Regions from separate parts of the Glutamicibacter bergerei genome, predicted to be linked through region 4. Evidence: riboswitches for the same ligand, from Rfam matches in the RefSeq annotation. Region 4 holds a riboswitch; each other region holds the start of a gene.
The links. Region 4 has a riboswitch for thiamine pyrophosphate ahead of ACX5K5_RS12510 (ECF transporter S component). Riboswitches for the same ligand answer to the same signal wherever they lie in the genome.

Region 1 (5,004 bases), 950 kb from region 4:
CGCTCACCCGAGCACGCTCGCATTCCTTCTGGTGCGCGCTGATCGCTTTCTTCGTCTGCACTTCTGGCTCGGCCGGAGATCTCAAAAATACCGTCACAGGAACGGACATTGGTGTCGCGGAGGTTATTGACGCCATCAACCCGGGCCTCTGGTTACTGCTGATCTACCTGCTGGGACTTTATTCGTGGCCGAAGTCGGTCACCGCCGTGCGTGCCGCCTCATTGGAACCTCGCTCGGTGTTCACCCCGTTGCCCCGGGCGCTGAGCCTGATTGCAGTGCTAGTATTTTTTGGCTCCGCAACCGCACTATTCTTCATCCGTGATGTCGCAGGATATCCGGCACAATTTGCCGTGGAGACCTTCGATTCCACGGGCGGCGGCGGGACTCTGCAAAGCGCTCAGGAAGGGTTGGCTGAGGCCGCAACACTCATCCCGTTATATTCTCTGAGCCTGGCTTCGTTAGGTCTTGCGCTGCTTATCGCCACGGCCTTGATTCTGTTCCGCAAACCATTGGGATCGCTGACTCCCCACGACAATCAGGTAATCCGTGCGGTCTGGCTGAATCGACTCTTACGCACCGCAATCCTTGGCTTCGCCACCGTGGGCGTGGCGGCACTGCAGTACAAGTCTTCCTGGTTACTCAACCTGTACCCCGAGGCAGATGATTATCGGATATGGCAGAACGTCGGAAATTTTGCGATGTTGCTCATTTTCATTCTTGTGGCCGCGTGGGCACCTCCCGCAAACTTTGTTAAGAATGCGGACACCGTGCCGAGCAGCGCATTTTCGCGCATGCGCGAAAATCTCTTCTCCCTAGGCTTCATCACCACCGCACTCAGCCTGGTGGGGATGGCCCTGATGCCATGGTCCAGGCAGGCCGAAATTAGCTTCGACACACGCCCCGGGGAGGATGCCCCACAGGTGATGCTGCTACTGGCCGGCTTTGTCGCCCTGTACCTGGCGTTAAACGCCGGGTACTTGGGATATGTGCACCACAGCTCCAAATCCGTTCACCACCAGGCACGGAATATCCGGAACCTTCCACGCTATGTATATATACTTGCCGGGATCTTGATCATCGTCAGTGGCTATCTACTGATCAACCCCCCATTAAAATATTTCTGGGGGCTGGTCAAAGTCGGTCCGACTTTTGCACTGCTCATGGTTCTCGCGGTCCTTGTGCTGACCGCCGGCTACATCTGGTGGGCTCGACGGGTGTCCCTACCCTGGCAGGTCAGTGCTGAGCAAGAAATTTGGTACCGTCGGGTGCTGGAATTTCGAGCGCTGCGCACCGTGACCGCTGCCATCATAATGATGCCGGGCTGGGGCTATGCGCCAGCCCCGTACCTGTGGGCCGCTGCGGTAATCGTGTTTTGTTGCCCGGCGGTCATCTTCCTGGCTCGGCCAGCGGCGAAGGTACGTCAGCTGGTATGAGCCAACATATTTTTGTGGATCTGAATGCTGCATTGCCACCTTATGCGCAGATCCGCACGCAAATTTCTTCCCTCATTTCGCTCGGCGAGTTACCTACGGGCAGTAAGTTACCCACCGTGCGCGCGTTGGCAACCGATTTAGGGGTAGCTTCGGGGACCGTGGCACGTGCCTATAAAGAACTTGAAGCTGCCGGGCTGGTGACCTCCCGCCGGCGTGCCGGAACCGTGGTTAACTCCGTGCCCGCTACGGAAGAGATTAGCAATGAGCTGATTGAAGCGGTGGATAAAGTGTGGCGCTTAGCCCGCGAACAAGGCATCGACGAACTGACGGTCAAAGCGCTCGTGCAACGCCGGACGCGGGGATGAACTTGATGTTCGAGCACTAACCTGAGTACGCTCGACCCAGTGACACGGGGTGTCGGATTCACCGACTGAGATGAGACCCGTCGAACCTGAACTAGTTCAAACTAGCGGAGGGATGTCGCATGACTCTAGTGACCGTTGCCCAAAAGTATCGGCAACAATCACCCTTGGTGTTTTGCCTGACCAACACTGTGGTCACAAATTTCACCGCCAATGTACTACTAGCTTCCGGTGCGGCCCCGGCGATGACAAACCTTCCGGGAGAGGCCGGTCCTTTCGCAGCCGTAGCGTCCGCGGTATTGGTGAATCTAGGCACGCCGAGCACCGAACAACTACGCGCAATGGACGAAGCGGTGCGCGGTGCGACCAAAGCGGGAACACCTTGGGTATTGGATCCTGTGGCAGTGGGCGCCTTGCCGGTGCGCACCGAGTTCGCCCGAAAGATCCTTGCCCAACACCCCACGCTAATCCGCGGCAATGCCTCAGAAATCCTCGCACTGGCTGGGTATCAGTCCACCGGGCGCGGAGTAGACGCGCAGGACACCGTATCCGCAGCGATCTCCGCAGGACGCGAACTGGCCCAGAATTACGGGAGCGTGGTGGCAATTTCTGGGGCAGCCGACGCGATTATTGATGCCACGCGCACCACCTTGGTGCATAGCAATGGCATCGGCCTGACCGGGATAACCGGGGGTGGGTGCGCGCTGGGCGCGGTGTGTGCCGGCATGCTGGCGATCACCGATGACCCGTTTGAAGCAACTATTGCAGCTCACGGCATGTATGGCCTGGCCGCCGAGAATGCGTTGGCGCTCAGCCGCGGTCCGGGAAGTTTTGCCTCGGCTTTCCTCGACGAACTCTCATTATTCGCCCCGGAAGAACTGCTCAATCTGCGCCTTCAGGAGGCAAACCATGCGTGATCTCGGAATTTACCTCGTGGCCAACACCCAAAGCTGCCAGCCACGCAGCACCCTAGAAGTTATTGAGTCAGCGGTAGCCGCTGGAGTTCAATGGGTGCAGTTACGCGCCAAAGATGAAAGTGCTCGCGAATTTTTCGAACTGACTTGTGCCGCAGCACGGCTCACCGCCGGCAAGGCAGAATTACTGGTCAACGATCGGATCGACGTGTTTTTGGCAGCTCGCGCCGCCGGCGCCGCGGTCACAGGAATTCACATCGGCCAGAAGGATATTCCGGTTTCCTACGCCCGGAAGATCATTGGTGAGGGAATCATCGGTCTGAGTGCCTCCACCGATGAACAGCTTGCTCACGCCAATGACCAGGCGCAGTACCTAGATTATTTGGGGGTCGGCGCGATTCGCGCTACTCCCACGAAAAAAGACCATCCGACCCCATTAGGTTTAGCTGGTTTTGCCCGAGCCGCAGCACTGACCACACTGCCCTGCGTGGCAATCGGCTCGCTCACCGCAGCCGATGCGCCAGCATTACGAACCGGCGCGGCAGCCGGTATGGCCGTAGTGCGCGCCATCTGCTCCGCCGAGGATCCGCATTCGGCGAGCGCCGAACTGCTCAGTATTTGGGAGGCAGCCAAATGAGTCCAAACATTCTTTCCATCGCCGGGTCCGACCCATCCGGGGGTGCGGGGATCCAAGCAGATCTGAAGACCATCGGAGCCAATGGCGGATACGGCATGTGTGTGATTACCGCACTCACCGCGCAAAATACCCACGGCGTGGACGCAGTGCTGCCCATCGATGCGCAGTTCGTGGCTAAACAACTCACCTCGGTATCCCAGGACGTACACATCGATGCGGTCAAGATCGGGATGCTGGCAAATTCGCAGATTGTCGCGGCGGTTGCTGCCTGGTTAGAAACGCTCAGTGCTCCGGTGGTATTGGATCCGGTAATGATCGCCACGAGCGGGGACCGGCTGCTGGAGACTGATTCGACCTTGGACGCGTTGTTAACCCGGGCAGATGTGCTCACCCCGAATACCGCGGAACTTGCCGCGTTGCTCGGCGAGGAACAGGTCAGCAACTGGGAAGAATTGGTGGCACAGTCTGGACGTCTGGCTGCTAAATACTCGGTGCTGGTGGTGGCCAAAGGCGGGCATCTTCCCGGCGACAGGTGCCCCGATGCACTGGTTGGCCCCGAGGGGTTGATCGCCAGTTTTGATAGTCAACGGCTGTCCACAAAAAACACCCACGGTACCGGTTGTACGCTATCTAGCGCACTGGCCACACAGTATGCGCTGCTCGGCGACTGGGCCGCCGCACTGGGAGCAGCCAAAAACTACCTTCATGCGGCGATTGCCGCGGCCGATGAGCTCAAGGTGGGCAGTGGACACGGCCCGGTGAATCACTTCGCCGCGCTACTGCCGCCAGTGTCCAGCGACCCGATGGCCCAGTGGTGGCGAGACATTGGTCAGCTGCGAGAAGGCATCGATGAGCTGCAGTTTATTATCGAGCTCTCCGCGGGAACCTTGGAACGCGAGAGATTCGAATATTATCTGGCCCAAGATGCCCTCTATCTGCAGCGTTACGCGCAGGTGCTCACGCAAGCCAGCACGCTAGCCCCGCAGATCGAGGCGCAGCGGTTCTGGGCTAAGGGCGCGCAGGGGATCTTGGAAGGTGAATTGCAGCTGCACCGCAGTGAATTGCGTAATTTATCTCCCGAACCGAGCGACACCACGCTGAACTACGTCAACCATCTGAGCTCCTGCGCGGGAAACTATGCGGAACTGATCGCCGCGATCCTGCCGTGTTATTGGATCTATCAGGACATCGGCAACCGGCTGAGCGCCGCAAACCATCCCGGTCACCGTTATGAGAGCTGGCTATCCACCTATAGTTCGGTCGAATTTGATGAGGCCACCGCGCAGGCGATCAACATGGTGACCGAAGCCTGGCAGCTTGCCGACCCGGCCACCCGGAGCAGAATGTGGGATGCGTTCAGGCGTTCGGCCGAACATGAGCTGTCATTCTTCGCGCAGTCTCATGCCCAGGGCGTAGACTTCTCTACGGCCTAAACGCGGGGCTACGAATTCTGGAGGAACGCATGAAGTGGAGCATTCACGGCAACGGGAAGACCATCACCGAAGGTGAGGTTGTTGCCCCGGATGAGCGGCTGCATTGGCCGCAGACCATTTCCATCGGAGTCCAGCACATTCTGGCGATGTTTGGCGCTAGCATTCTGGTGCCAACGTTGACCGGTTTCCCGGTCACTACGACCTTGCTGTTTACCGGTGTCGCGA
Region 2 (5,004 bases), 780 kb from region 4:
TGTTCGGCCCAGCGCATCAGTAGTTCGGACACTTTGCGGCTCGGTCCCCCATGCGTCGGTCAGTGCGTCAAGGGTTCCCTCGCCGCCGTCGGCAAAAGGGACCGCCGTAATTTCCACGTCACGGCTGACTGAGCTTGCAGCTGCTTGCACACCGTCGGCAATCGCTGCAGCTACTTCGCTAGCTCGGGCGCTGCCCTTGAACGAGTCTGGAACTATCGCCACATTCAGCGGGTGGGCCGCGTTGCTCTGTGTCATGGAATCAACCTTAGATTCAGACGGGATTTTGAACCATAGTCGTTAACACATAATTCATTCATGTTTTCGCCTAGACTCTGTGCATCAGGCACTGCAGCTGAGTGGAAATGGGCGCGGCGCCCCACCGCGGTCCCCTATCGCGCAACAACAGACGCATGATCAAAGATTCGCCCGAGAGATCTATCACGAGCAGCGGGAGCAAAACTTCATTACTTGCCGGAGAAGCTATCGGCCGACTTCATTAGATCCAGCAAACCGTGTCGGATATTCTGCGTACATCCGGCGAATCCGCGAGAAGCAGGCGCAGTTGAGCCCCCTTAGGTTTTAGTACCAAGACATAACGGGCCTCCCTCACCTGCACCACTCCGCTCCTTTAGTCGCCGCAAGGATGTGTAAGATGAATACAGTATGTATCTTACACATTCTCTCTGAAAGGTCCTCGTGTCCAGACCCACCTCAGCCGGAATCCCCGGCTCAGGTCTTGCCGTAGGCGTTCTCGCCTCGGCAGGCATCGCTTCATCGCTCACTCAAACCATGGTGACCCCGCTGATCCCACAGCTCCCAAGCATCTTTAACACTTCGGCGGACAATGCCGCTTGGATCATTACCGCGACCTTACTGGCAGCAGCAGTAGCGGTACCCATCTCCGGGCGACTCGGCGACCTTTTTGGCAAGCAGAAAATGATCCTCATTTTGGCGATCCCACTGTTTATCGGTGGGATCCTTTGTGCGGTCGCACCAAATGTGGAACTGATGATTGCCGGACGTGCGCTGCAAGGCTTCGGTTCGGGAATGGTGCCGCTGGGCATCGCAATGTTGCGCGACTTGGTACCTAAAGAACGTCTCTCCGCGGCCATTGCCACGGTCAGCGCCACGCTAGGCGTTGGCGGAGCGGTGGGCATGCCACTTTCCGCGGCAGTGATCGAATTTGCCGACTGGCGCGCGGTATTTTATGGAAGTGCCGCACTCACGCTGCTGGTGGCATTAGCCATCTGGAAGCTGATCCCGGCACTGCCCGCAGGAGCTGCCGGACAGAGATTCGATTGGCTCGGCGCTATCGGCCTGACTATTGGCTTAGTTTCCTTGATTCTTGCGATTTCCAAGGGCTCCGCGTGGGGTTGGGCCTCTGCGATAACCTTGGGACTACTGGCGGTTGCAGCCGTTTCGCTGACCTTGTGGGGAATGTGGGAAACGCGCACCAAGGATCCCCTGGTGGACCTGCGCACCGCGGTCATTCCACGAGTTCTGCTGACAAATATCGCGTCGATTTTTGTGGGCTTTGGCATGTACGCGAGCATGCTGGTCATGCCGCAGATCCTTCAGCTGCCAACACAAACCGGCTACGGCTTGGGACAGTCAATCCTTGCAGCTGGGCTCTGGATGGCTCCGGCAGGCCTGATGATGCTTGTGCTTTCTCCCATCGGAGGAAAGCTCACCGACGCACGGGGACCGAAGTTCACCCTTACCCTCGGCGTCTCGATTCTCGCAATTGGCTATGGCGTGGGATTGCTGGGCATGGGCAGCACCTGGGGCCTGCTGGCCACCGGTCTTGTCGTCAACAGTGGTGTCGCGCTTGCCTACGGCGCGATGCCGGCAATCATTATGGGCGCTGTTCCGCGTAGCGAGACCGCCGCCGCCAACGGATTCAACACCCTGATGCGTTCGCTAGGCACCACAACCGGCGCGGCTGTTGTCGGTCTCGTCTTGGCTCAGATGACCACCGACTTCAGCGGTGTCATGGTCCCTTCGGAGACTGGCTTCCGCGTGGCACTAATCCTGGGCGCTGGCATCTCGGTGATCGCGGCAGTTCTTGCCGCACTGATTCCTTCAGCGCGAGAAAAACCCGTCCTGGAACCGGTAGGCAATCATCAAGAAGTTCCAGCTAACTAATCACTGCAGCTAAGTCTGCGCTATTACGGAGCTTGCGCTCAGCACTGGCATAGGAAGCGTCGATAATGTAGTAACTACCTCCTTGAAGGTGCGAGTGATGATCGTAAGAACTCCCGTTGGATATTGCCCAACGGGAGTTCTTCTTTAAGCACGTTTCAAATCGCTATATTCTTCGATCGACAGATTAAAGCGATGCAAAAGATTGGCGAACGAGTCGATATCCGACGCCGACCAATCTTCCATGATGTGTTCCAGCGCGTTCGTGGAGGCTTTTCGGGCTTCGTTCATTTGTTGCTCGCCGTCAGCTGTCAGCGTGATCTTACGAGCCAGGCGTCCATCCGGATCGGCAATCCGCTCCAGATAACCATCCTTGATTGCACTGGTTACTTGGCGTTGCAGGGTCGAGGCATCTAAACGTAATGCGTGGCTCAGTTCCGCGATGGTCATCGGACCTTGCCCATCGATACGACTCATCAACAGATAGACACTTCGATCCAGTCCGCCAGCCTGTCGCTGGTGGGCAATGGTGTAGCGACTGAGCATCAGCTGCTCATATTCGATATCGGCGATACGGCGCTTCATTTCTCCCCTTATACTGCTGACGCTCCACCCATCCTACCCTCAGCATGCATGATACATATTCGCTATACATAGCACTGCCTGCAGGCCACTCTGCCGAGCCCCGATGCATCGCTCAGCGCGTTTTCCGAGGCGCTATTGACGCGCAGCCAAGCCCAGACATAGCTTCAAGCTCTAGTGCTCGAACCCAGTGCGGCTTTCATTTTTGGAGTTGCTTCCTCAGCACGTGGTACGTTGTTTCAGACCACACGGGTGCCCCGGCAGGGGCTGAGACCGGACTATTGCCGTCCGCGACCGTTGAACCTGTCCGGGTAATGCCGGCGAAGGAAGTGAGTTTCCCACAGTGGAACAATTTGAACAGCACCCCGCCCACACTCTTGCCTACCGCGAGTCCACAGGAATCTCGGTTCCCGTCACGCAGATCAAGTTGGCGGATTCTCCTAATGGCCAACCAAATGAACCGCTGACGGTGTACCGCACCAGCGGTCCGGGAAGCGAACCTAACGCAGGCCTGAAACCATTCCGCGAATCGTGGATTCTGGCGCGCGGAGATGTCGAAAATTATGCGGGACGTGAGCGCAACCTGCATGATGACGGAAAGTCCGCGGTCCGCCGCGGCACGGCGAGCGCCGAGTGGGCCGGCAGATCCGCACCTCCGCTGCGTTCGCACCCCGGTGCCCGGGTCACCCAAATGCATTACGCACGCCGGGGACTGATCACCGAAGAGATGCGCTACGTGGCTTTGCGCGAGGACTGCGATGTCGAATTAGTGCGCAGCGAGCTAGCCGCCGGCCGCGCCATCATTCCCTCAAATATCAACCATCCAGAATCCGAACCGATGATCATCGGCAAGGCGTTCCTGGTGAAAATCAATGCGAACATCGGGAACTCGGCGGTCACCAGTTCAATTGCCGAGGAAGTCTCCAAACTCCAGTGGGCCACCAAATGGGGTGCGGACACGGTGATGGATCTTTCCACCGGGGATGACATTCACACCACCCGCGAATGGATCATCCGCAATTCCCCGGTGCCCATCGGCACCGTGCCGATCTACCAGGCGCTGGAAAAGGTCAACGGCGAAGCCAATGAACTCACCTGGGAGATCTTCCGGGACACCGTCATTGAGCAATGCGAGCAGGGCGTGGACTATATGACCATTCATGCCGGGGTCTTGCTGCGCTATATCCCGCTGACCGCCAACCGTGTCACCGGAATGGTTTCGCGCGGTGGGTCAATTATGGCCGGCTGGTGCCTGGCGCACCATCAGGAGAATTTCCTCTACACCCACTTTGATGAGCTGTGTGAGATCTTTGCCCGTTACGATGTGGCCTTCTCCCTAGGTGATGGGCTGCGTCCGGGATCTATCGCGGATGCCAATGATGCGGCACAATTTGCCGAATTGGACACCTTGGCCGAGCTGACCAAACGAGCCTGGAAACACGATGTGCAGGTCATGGTTGAGGGGCCCGGGCATATCCCCTTCCATTTGGTGCGCGAAAATGTGGAACGCCAACAACAGCTGTGCGACGGGGCACCGTTTTATACGCTTGGCCCTCTGGTCACCGACATTGCCCCTGGTTATGACCACATCACCAGCGCCATCGGTGCCACCGAAATCGCTCGTTACGGCACGGCAATGCTCTGCTATGTGACTCCCAAGGAGCATCTGGGGCTGCCCAACCGCGATGATGTGAAGACCGGAGTGATTACCTACAAGATCGCTGCCCACGCAGCGGATCTTGCCAAGGGCCACCCCGGCGCAATCGACAGAGACAACGCCCTGAGCAAAGCACGCTTCGAGTTTCGTTGGAATGATCAGTTTGCGCTGTCCTTGGACCCGGCCACCGCGCAGGAGTTCCATGATGAAACGCTTCCTGCAGAACCGGCAAAGACCGCTCACTTTTGTTCGATGTGTGGTCCGAAATTCTGTTCTATGCGTATTTCCCAAGACATCCGTGACGAGTACGGATCCGCCGAGGCTCAAGCCGCCTTGGCCGGAATGGCGCAGAAGAGCAAGCAGTTCCTCGAAAGCGGCGGCAAGGTTTACGTCGGGGATAAGATCCCCGTCGGGCCCGGCACGGACTAGCACCGGCGAACACGAAGCCGAACCAAAGTTCCTGCACAGCAAGCACACTTAGAGTAGTAATTACCTCATTGAAGGTGCGAGTGATGATCGTGAAACTCCCCGCCGGTTTACCGGCGGGGAGTTTTCGTTAAGCCAAAGCCTTCGAGGCGGGCTGAAATTCTAAACGGCCGGACAATGCCCTGGGTTTCAAGAGC
Region 3 (5,004 bases), 330 kb from region 4:
TGCTGGCCTCGCCGCGTTGAGTGTGAGCGCGGCGCGAACCGAGCGTGCCCCGGTTTTACAGACGGTCACCACCTGGGTTCCTGGCTCCCAGTGAAACTGCGTCCAGAAGTCACCGGACAATTGGTCTAGGGGCAGATGAATACTGCCCTCAATAGTTGCCAGCGCACGTTCCCATGGTTCTCGCACGTCGAGCAATACCAGTTGGCCTTGGGCTCGCAACTTTTCTACTTCTGTCACGTCGATTTCTTCGCCCGACACAACCACCGAACAAGACTGAGGTTCATAATCGCCAAGTTCTCGGACCGACGCACGCTGTGGGTCACGGTCAAAACTCAAAATCTGCACGCCGGCGGTCAGCGCATCGTAAAGCCATAGTTTCCCGGTTAGTGGTTGTCCCACTTTGGTGATTATTTTTAGCGCTTCGGTGGCCATTAACGATCCGACCACCCCGCACAGCGCACCAAATACCCCACCTTCGGCACAGGACGGTACCGAATCAGCCTCTGGCATCTCAGGGAAGATATCGCGCAGCATCGGACCGGATTGCGGATCAAATACCGAGACCTGACCCGCAAATTGGAAAATTGTTCCCCACACCAAAGGTGTACCGGTAATTTCCGCGGCATCGCTGGAAAGGTAGCGCGTCGCAAAATTATCGCTGCCATCGATCACCACATCGTGTTCGGCAAAAAGTTCCACCGCATTCTCTGGTGCCAAATATGTGGCATGACAGTGCACCGCAACCTCACTGTTGAGCTCAACGGCAAGGCGTTGCACCGACGCAACTTTCAGTGCACCCTGATCCTTTTCACGGTGCAAGATCTGGCGTTGCAAATTTGAGAGTTCCACACTATCCGGGTCGATGACGCTGAGTTGTTTAACCCCAGCGGCGATCAGATAGCTGGCAATAGGACTACCCAATCCCCCAGCGCCGATAATCAATACCTTGGCGTTGGCGATACGGTTTTGCCCGGTGATTCCGACTCCTGGCAGAGTCAGGTGTCGAGAATATCTAGCTAGTTGCGTCGCGGTTAACTCCCGGGCAAGGCGCGGTTCGGCGCTCACGAGAAGTCACCAATGAGCGCCTGCATCATCCCGGAATCTGGCGAGGAAGCCAGCGCAAGGTCGCGTTGCACGATGCGTCCGGCCAGCCGTGCCGCGCGACCTGCACGGACGGCATCACGCATGGCGGCGGCCATCAAGGGTGCGTTATTGGCTCGCGTGACCGCGCTGGCCAACAGTACGGCGTCACAACCCAGCTCCATGGCTTTGGCCGCATCCGAGGCGGTACCTACCCCGGCATCTAAGATGACCGGCACCGAGGCTCGGGCGGTAATAGTGGAAATATTATGTGGATTAAGGATCCCTAAGCCCGAACCGATCGGGGCACCAGCTGGCATCACCGCCGCTACACCCAACTGCTCTAACCTCATAGCCATGACCGGATCGTCATTGGTGTAGGCGAAAACCTGGAATCCGTCATTAACTAGTTCCTCGGCAGCGGTAAATAGTTCAATTGGGTCCGGAAGCAGCGTATGTTCGTCGGCGATGACTTCAAGTTTGATCCAGTTTGTTTCCAGAGCTTCACGCGCCAGCTGGGCGGTGAGTATCGCATCCCGCGCGGTGAAACAACCGGCGGTGTTCGGCAGTGGGCGCACAGAATTGCGAGCTAAAAGTTCGTACACCGAACCACAGCCAGCAGCGGCGAAGTGCCTGATCGAAACCGTAGTCAGCTCCGTACCTGAGACACGGAGCGCTTGTTCTAAAATATCCAGCGAGGTCGCTCCCCCGGTGCCAAGAATGAGTCGAGAAGCGAACCCTACCCCGGCAACTTCAAATCCATCGTTGTCCATCGTAAGTTTTTCCATCTTCAGCCTCCCTGCGCTGCGGTGACTAGTTCTACTCGCTGGCCAGGCTGCAACGAAAAATCATTCCACCCACTGCGTGGCACCACCGCAGAGTCCACCGCGACCGCAATGCCCAGACGTGATCCATCGCTGGCTCTGCCTTCGTCGGTGATTCGTTTTCCGGTATGTGTGGCGATCAGTTCACGCACTGTGCTGTTGGCGGGCATGGTGGTGGGTGTGGAGTTGAGGAAAAGTTCTATTTGTTGCATGTTTTTTGTCTCCTAGAAGGTGCTGGTTTGCAGGTGGACTTCGCCAAATCTTTCCGGCGAGACTGCGGCGAGTAGATGCGCGTCTTGTGGGTCATCGAGCAGCAACCCGGCGCCGACCCGTGCTCCGAATGGGGCTAGCAGCACCCCGTGTCGCGAGTAGCCGGTTGACAGGACGAGCCCGGCATCCAGCCGGCCAATCAGCGGCCTGTCGTCCGGGGTGGTGGGACGCGCACGGACGATTGCTTCATTCAGCGTGGTATCCACGATGCCCGGCACAAGCCTGCGCGCATTGTCCAACAACGCATGTAGTTGTCCCACGTTGACCTGCTCTTGTCCGTCTTCCCTGCTTGACGCACCCAGGACCAAACTTCCGTCGGCGCGTGGGACCAGATAGACCGGTTCACGGTGCACAATCCCGCGAACAGTTCGCTTGATCAAGGGGAATCGTGTTGAGCCTTGCAACCGTAAGATATCGCCATAGACCGGGCGTAGCGCGAGGTTTGATACGCCCGGAATTTGCCCCAGACCGGCGGCCAGAAGCACTTGGTCTGCAGGGATTCGCAGCCCGCTGGAGGTGATCACACCGCAGGTTTTTGACCCGTGACTCAGGAGCCCCACCACGGTCTCGTGCACGATGGAGGATTCAAAGTAGCTGATCAGAATCTTCAGCAAAGACCGTGGGTCCAATTGTTGATCTGCGGCGCAGTATATGGCGCCAGCAATGTTTGTCGCCAGCGCAGGTTCAAGTTTGCGTGCGGCGCTCGGCACAAGTCTTTCAGCGCTGAACCCTAAAGAATCTTGTAGCCGCTTTAATTCCAACAGCGCATCCATATCCGCCAGTTCGGCGGCGATCACCAAAGTCGAATTTTCAACGTAAGCAGCGCGCTGGCCGGTGGCCTGAAAAATTCGATCAATAAATTCGGGGTAGGCCTTGGCCGAACAGGACATCAGCCTGTGAAGTTGGTCCTGGCCCCAGGTGGTTTCGGCAGTTGGCGCGAGCATCCCGGCGGCCGCATGGCTTGCACCTAAACCGGGAGCCGGATCAATGATCGTGACTTCAACACCGCGAGCGCGAAGTTCGAAAGCTGTGGCGAGACCGATAATTCCGGCGCCGACAATGACAGTGTGCACGAAGGCAATTCCTTCCTACGGCGGCATGACCCGCATCAGGTGTAGCGGTCGGCACAAAGCCCTCTCAGCCCTTAAGGGCTCCCGCGGAGTACTTGGATTATAAGCATGTCAGGGCTCACAATTACTAACTTCATGACTTCACAGCCATAGCTGTCCTGTGTTTTACTCGTTGCCATGCCCGAATTTTCTGTCCCGGGAGATTTATCTCCTGATCACTTGGTAGCCGCAAAGATCATTGACGGTGAAAAGCAATTGCTAACTCAGCGCATTCGCCACAATCAGCAGGAGCTCAAACGGCTACTTCATGAAGACTTCGAGGAAGTTGGAGCCTCCGGCAGAAACTACGATCGCAGCCAAATCATCAAACTGCTCATGACTGAACCAGTAGACCAATCACCTACGTTCCAATTGCTCGAGCCGCGTATCCAACAGCTCAGTGAGACTCTGGTGTTACTACGCTGGAAAACCGGCGCGGACACCCCGAGCCAGCGCACCTCGCTGTGGATCCATTCGGCCCATGGTTGGCAGTTGCTCTTCCACCAAGGAACCAAGCTGCCCAAGTTCCCCGCCGATGTCGCGACCTCACCTTATGTCGAGTCAGAGGCTCAAGCTTTTGTTCGTCCGTTGCGTCCTAGCGATGCACCCCAAGTTCTTGAGGCTTTTTGTTCCCACCCCGACATGGCGCGGCAAGGTGAGGTTAAAAACCTTGTCGAGGCAGAGAACTACATTCAGCAGCTACTAAAAAATCCTGACCAACAAGTACCACTAGCGATAGTTCAAGGTACCGGCTTAGTCGGTCTAGTCTCTGCGAGTATTGACTCCGGAAATCGCAACGCCTGGGTCTGGTATTGGATGCATGCGGCGCATCGCGGTAGCGGATTAGCTAGCCGCGCACTGGCTGCTTTGGCTGACGAGCTTTTTACCGCCCATCAGATACACCGTTTGGAGTTGGGCCTGCGGGTGAATAATCCTGCATCTAAAAAGGTCGCCGAGCGTTGTGGTTTTGTGCTCGAAGGCCGGGAACGGGACAAGTTCTTAATCAACGGCGAGCGTATCGATGTTCTAAATTATGCTCGGTTGATCACCGACCAAGCACCACCCATCACCGCGCTGGCTTTGCACTGAGGTACGGAAGGATCAATAGTCCAAATCAGACTCGAAAATGCTGGACGTCGCGGCCCATTTTTGGGCAGTAAAAAGGTGGAACCGAGCAATCGGTCCCACCTTTTTGATGCGTCAAGCCCTAAGTATTAGAACTCGTCTGGTGTTGTCGGAGGCGTGGTTGGTGACGGACGAGTTGGAGTCGTCGGTGCCGGACGAGTTGGCACGGTGCCGGTGCTAGCCGGTTCGTCCAACTTGTTCAGATCGATCTTCTCCAAGGTACGTGCCGCCGCATCGCGTCCACCCAGTCCGAAGGCTAGGGCTGCTGCTAGTGCCGCACCAATCACGATGGCACCGAAGGCCATGTTGATGATCGAGTCGGCCAGGCCCATGTACTTCAGGCCCATCGCCACGAACAGTGCGATGGCGGTGTAGCGGACAATCTTCGAAGCCGTAGTATCACCCATCAGTCGACGGATGACGTTAGCCAAGACGAAGCCAATCGCGATGATCACTGCGCCGAAGACGACCTTGCCGCCCAGCTCCAGCACCTCGTTGAGGATATTGGTGATTGCCGGGAAATTCAGCATGCTTGCTGCCATCACAGCGAAGAACAGGATAATTGCGATCTTCACGATGGTAGCGAGGATGCCTGA
Region 4 (5,004 bases):
ACCACGCAGAGCGCAATCTTTGACGCAGCCGAACAATACGGCTGGGAACTGGGCTACGGTCCGTTGCGCCCCGAGGACCTCTACAACGCTGATGGCGTCTGGTTGGTTTCCTCGGTACGCCTGCTCACGCCGGTACACACCATCGATGCCAAACCGCTGCGCTTGGACGCTGAGCTCCATGCGGAGCTCAGCGACCTGAGCGATTCAATTCGTTAGGTCCACACTAGGTTGAAGGTGCCCGCCCACAGGGCTGCACCGATGGCCGCCGAGCCAAGCAAAATACCAACTGTCAGCACCGCTGCATCACGCAAGGTGAAGGTTGCACTGCGTACCCAGGTGCGCGTTCCGGTACCAAAACCTTTGGCTTCCATAGTCACTGCGAGCCTTCCTGCGCGGCGCAACGCTTGGACAAGCAATGCCAATACCTGGCCAAGTTTGGCTTTCACCCGTTGTATCGGTGAGCGTAGGTCTCCCACTCCGCGCGCCCTGCGCGCCAAGGTGAGGGTGGTAAATTCTTCCACGAGTAAACCTAGCAATCGCATGCCTGCAAGTGCACCCAAGACGAAGCGGTGCGGCACCTTCAGCTGCTGAGCCAAGGCCCCGCCAAGATCGCTGGGATTGGTGGAACTCAGTAGCAGGACCGTGGGTACGGCTAAGGCCATGGCACGTAACCCGGTGGCGATTCCGGCATTCACCGATCCTTCGCTAATGCTAAGAATTCCTAGACTAATCAGTGTGGCCCCGGAGTCCTCACCCACCAAGGCGATCCCCCACGCGGCCAAGGCCCCAGCGATAATCAGTGGCCAGCTTCGGCGCAGGAAGCGTCCCACGCTCAAGCCCGCCAGCGGGAGCGCGAGCAGTGTGGCACCAATAATGACACAGGCCGAGACCCAGTCGATGGTAGAGATTAATGGCAAGGTTGCAGCCGCAACGGCTCCAAGCTTGGCCAGTGGGTTGATCTTTGTCAGCCAGCTGCGCCCCAAGGGAGCATCAAGCATTGGACCCTGCACAGCGATTCGACGCCCAGCATTATCAGCCTCACGAGTCAGATGCAGTGCCGACGCTTCTAGAGCACGGGCAAAATCCACGTCGTGAGTCACCGCCACCACGCTGGTGCCCGAGCGCAACTCTTCGATGAGAATAGTTGCTAGTTCCAGCCACGTATTGGCATCTTGGCCAAAGGTGGGCTCATCTAGGATGAGCACATCGGGTGAGGCTGCAAGTACCGTGGCAACAGATAATCTGCGCTTTTCACCGCCAGAGAGCGTGAACGGATTAGCATCTGCCAGCGCCGTTAGCCCCAAGCGTTCAAGCAACTCCTCTACCCGTCGTTCCACCGCCTGGGAATCAAACTGATCCTGTTGACTGCCCGCTAGCCGTGCCCGTGTCGGTGCGAACGCTAGTTCTTCACGGACGCTCTGGGTGACGAATTGATGTTCTGGCTCTTGGAATACCGTCCCGATTCTGGCCACCAGCATCCCAGCTCGCCAGCTGAACGGGTCATTTCCCTGTCCTTGGGACAGTTGCGGACTTACCTCAAGCGTTCCGGAAGCCGGCTCAAGCAACCCGCCTAAGGTCAACGCCAAGGTGGATTTACCTGCACCATTTTCGCCGAGCACCACCAGCGCCCGGGAGGCGTGCAGTTCTAGGTTTACCGGTTGGGTTCGTTCCGCATGGATACCGCGCGATGCTTGAAGTTCAACCGCGGTCAGTAACTGTGCGCCAGCGCTGGTCCCCACCGGTTCGGTCACTGGAACAAAGCCAGGAACCCAGATACCCGAGGCAGCTAATTCACGACGAATTTTTTCATCGTCAAATAATGCCTGCGGATCTAGGTCATGAACAATTCCTCCACCCGGGGCAAGCACGAGGACTCGATCCACATGTTTGGCCCACGCCTGCAGACGGTGTTCCACCACGATCAGTGTTGCCCCGGTAGTATTCGCCGCGGCGAGTACTGCGTCTCGCAAGGGTTCGATACCTGCCGGATCAATATTTGCGGTGGGCTCGTCCAGCAGCATCAGGCCCGGATTCATTGCCAAGATTCCAGCGAGGGCAAGGCGTTGTTTTTGGCCTCCAGAGAGTTCCTGGGTGCGGTGCGCCAGGTCTAGGTCTCCAAGCCCTACCTCTTTGAGTACCTGTGGGATTCGGGCCCGGATGACTTCTGGGGCAATGCCAAGGTTCTCGGCACCAAAAGCGACGTCGTCACCAACTCGGCTCTGTACGATTTGAGTCTCGGGATCTTGCTGCATGAGACCGACGGGGAATTTCCGGGCAAAAGCATCTTGCTGGTGAATCTTTAGGACACCGGTAGCAATTTGGCGTTCATCTGCTTCCAGCACCCCGGCCAAGGCGTGCAACAACGTGGATTTTCCGGCGCCAGAGGCACCAAGCAAGAGTACTTTCTGTCCTGCAGGAATCTGTACGTTCAGTCCATGTAAGGCTGGAACTTCACGTTCGGCATGATGCCAACCAAAATCGCTGGCAAGAATTTCAAGTCCCCGCCCGGAAGTACGTTCGGCAGTGTGTGCTGCACTGGTGGTACTCACTTCAGACACGTCCCCACGGGCTTTCCAGATGGGCTGAGCGGCTGGTCAAGGCGCCCAGCGCACCGGTTTTTGCCAAGGCGCGAGTGGCTAGCCAAGTCAACAGCCCGGCAATGATCAGACCGGAAATACCGGTGGCAAATACGTGGAACAGTTTCATCGCTTCGGTATATTCCGCGACGTAGCCCATCAGGTAGGCTTCACCGATTCCGCCGAAAATACCGGTCATGAAGCCGGCGAGCAACGCTACGGGTAAATTCCAGCGGCGGTACCTGAAAGCAACAAAAATAACCTCAGCTCCCAGTCCCTGAATGACACCTGAGATTAGTACGCCCAGTCCCCACTGGGATCCTAACAATGCCGAAATGATGGCTGCAAGAAGTTCGCAGTACAGTGCGGCACCGGGTTTACGGATGATCAGCGCTCCGAGTACTGCTGGGAAAAGCCACAAGCCTGAAAGAAGCGCGGTACCTGGTGGGAACGCGACAAATGCGAGGCTGACAATTCCGTAGCCTGCGTTCCACGCCCAAAAGATGACGCCCGAGGCGACAGCGATCACTGATGCTACGACAATGTCTACCACGCGCCATTGCGCGCGAGTTGTTGCTGGTGCAACGTTCATAAGGTTGGTCCTCCTGTGTCAGGAGGGGAGATGTACGGACTCGTAGGCGTTTGATGGCGCACACAATCCGCATCCGAGATGCTCGACTTCCTTCGCCGGTACTAACCGGAGCAGGTTCGAGGGTCTGCGATCTATCGCACTCTCAGCGTCTGGCGCCGCGAACGGCATGACGCTCCCCTGTCGGAATGATTACTGCTCACCCACCATACCGCAGGTATGCTGGGTTACAGAACGAATCCCCAATACACGAATGCGAGGACCACATGAATCCAGTTCAGAAGCTGATCACCCTTGGAATTTCTATGGGTGCAGGAATGCTCGGAAGTAAGCTCATTGACAAGGTATGGCAGGGATTCACCGGAAATGCTGCACCTCGCAAGGGCAGCGAAGAAGCCGCTGAAGCCTCGATGCGTCAAGCTCTAGCCTTCGCAGTCTTTTCCGCCGCAGTCGCAGCAATTCTTCAGGTGCTCGCCGAACGCGGAACAAACAAAGCGATCTCCAGGTTCAGCAAGTAATACTGTGTACTTATAGTTGTGGGGCGGGCCTTCTGGCCCGCCCCACAACTGTTTAATCTCGTTTATGAATTTTCAGTCTCGTCCGCTTTGGTGCCTTCAATTCTTGTTACGGCCCCGGTGTTTCCAGTTGCTTCAGAATGCGTGCTGATAACCCTCTTTAATTCATCAACATGCAACGTTTCTTTGGCAACGTGTTTGGTGCGATATCCGGCGCGACCGATCATGTGAGCCGAAACCGGCGCGGTGAGCAACTGTAATCCCCACGCCAGCACCAAGACCGGGACCAGAATCCAGCTACGCAGGTGAATGGCTAGTCCGGCAAACAACAGCAAGAATCCGAGCACTTGTGGTTTGGTCGCCGCGTGCATGCGCGAGAGCAGGTCCGGGAAGGTGATCAAACCAATTCCGGCGATCAATGACATCAGCGAACCTGCCACAAGCAACACAGCAACAACAATCTCTAGGAAGAAGTCCATTAGGCATTCCTCTGATCCGAGACAAAGCGGGAGACCGTCACCGAGCCGATGAACCCCAGTGTGCAGGCCACCACCACGAAGAGCAGATAATCCGTGTGGCGGTTGATGGCCATATCGAGGCACAACGCGCTGGAAATGATCAGCAAGATGACGTCCAAGGCCAACACTCGATCAAGAATCGAGGGGCCTTTGAAGACTCGCCATAGGCAGGCAATTGAGGCCAGTGCCAGCATGACTCCACCAATCCATACTGCAGTTTCAATCATTTACTTGGCCTCCTAGTGGAGAAATCTGGGCCTTCTTCGGCTTTGATTGCTTCGTATTCGTCGGGACTGCCGATAGCCATGATCAACCGACGTTCAATATCGCGGATATTAGCTCGAGCTTTTTCCACTTCTGCGTCACTATTCACATCGAGGTAGTGCAGGTACAGCGTGGAACTGCTGCGGTCCACATCAACTACGAACGAGCCAGGGATCAGAGTCAGTACGTGTCCTACGGTCATCACGATCAGGTCTGATTCGGTACGCAAAGGGACCGCGATCAGTGCGCTGCGCGCCTTTTTGCCGCGTACTACGGCAATCCACGCCACGTGAACACTGGCCGCAAAAACCTGTCCAATAAACCAGATGAACAACTTCAAGCAATACCAAAGATTAATACGACCTGGCAGAACTACCGGCGGTAGCGGGAATAGATTCATGATGATGATTGACAAGATCGCGCCAAAGAGCAGGTTACCTATGGAGAAGTCTTGCCATAGCGCGCCCCAGACGAAAATCAACAATAAGAGCAGCGGCCATTCCTGTTTAAAGGTGGCGCGGTGCCGGACGCCAGAGGTATCC

Region 1: it holds a riboswitch for thiamine pyrophosphate, as region 4 does, so the genes downstream of both, thiM (hydroxyethylthiazole kinase) here and ACX5K5_RS12510 (ECF transporter S component) in region 4, are expected to answer to the same signal.
Region 2: it holds a riboswitch for thiamine pyrophosphate, as region 4 does, so the genes downstream of both, thiC (phosphomethylpyrimidine synthase ThiC) here and ACX5K5_RS12510 (ECF transporter S component) in region 4, are expected to answer to the same signal.
Region 3: it holds a riboswitch for thiamine pyrophosphate, as region 4 does, so the genes downstream of both, thiO (glycine oxidase ThiO) here and ACX5K5_RS12510 (ECF transporter S component) in region 4, are expected to answer to the same signal.

What each region holds. Positions count from the first base shown of each region.
Region 1 is NZ_CM137131.1:49,086-54,089, reverse strand. Features, by position in the region: gene ACX5K5_RS00270 (hypothetical protein) at 1-1,433, shown strand, start outside; gene ACX5K5_RS00265 (GntR family transcriptional regulator) at 1,430-1,798, shown strand; TPP riboswitch at 1,834-1,928, shown strand; gene thiM (hydroxyethylthiazole kinase) at 1,918-2,712, shown strand; gene thiE (thiamine phosphate synthase) at 2,705-3,346, shown strand; gene thiD (bifunctional hydroxymethylpyrimidine kinase/phosphomethylpyrimidine kinase) at 3,343-4,779, shown strand; gene ACX5K5_RS00245 (uracil-xanthine permease family protein) at 4,809-5,004, shown strand, end outside.
Region 2 is NZ_CM137131.1:3,474,050-3,479,053, forward strand. Features, by position in the region: gene ACX5K5_RS16000 (glycerate kinase) at 1-255, opposite strand, end outside; gene ACX5K5_RS16005 (MFS transporter) at 697-2,145, shown strand; gene ACX5K5_RS16010 (MarR family winged helix-turn-helix transcriptional regulator) at 2,290-2,727, opposite strand; TPP riboswitch at 2,963-3,070, shown strand; gene thiC (phosphomethylpyrimidine synthase ThiC) at 3,068-4,810, shown strand.
Region 3 is NZ_CM137131.1:2,361,651-2,366,654, forward strand. Features, by position in the region: gene ACX5K5_RS10880 (ThiF family adenylyltransferase) at 1-1,065, opposite strand, end outside; gene ACX5K5_RS10885 (thiazole synthase) at 1,062-1,868, opposite strand; gene thiS (sulfur carrier protein ThiS) at 1,871-2,116, opposite strand; gene thiO (glycine oxidase ThiO) at 2,129-3,247, opposite strand; TPP riboswitch at 3,243-3,342, opposite strand; gene ACX5K5_RS10900 (GNAT family N-acetyltransferase) at 3,422-4,372, shown strand; gene ACX5K5_RS10905 (mechanosensitive ion channel) at 4,498-5,004, opposite strand, start outside.
Region 4 is NZ_CM137131.1:2,690,743-2,695,746, forward strand. Features, by position in the region: gene ACX5K5_RS12500 (aminodeoxychorismate lyase) at 1-216, shown strand, start outside; gene ACX5K5_RS12505 (ATP-binding cassette domain-containing protein) at 213-2,549, opposite strand; gene ACX5K5_RS12510 (ECF transporter S component) at 2,551-3,168, opposite strand; TPP riboswitch at 3,239-3,357, opposite strand; gene ACX5K5_RS12515 (DUF4235 domain-containing protein) at 3,432-3,683, shown strand; gene mnhG (monovalent cation/H(+) antiporter subunit G) at 3,746-4,159, opposite strand; gene ACX5K5_RS12525 (MrpF/PhaF family protein) at 4,159-4,425, opposite strand; gene ACX5K5_RS12530 (Na+/H+ antiporter subunit E) at 4,422-5,004, opposite strand, start outside.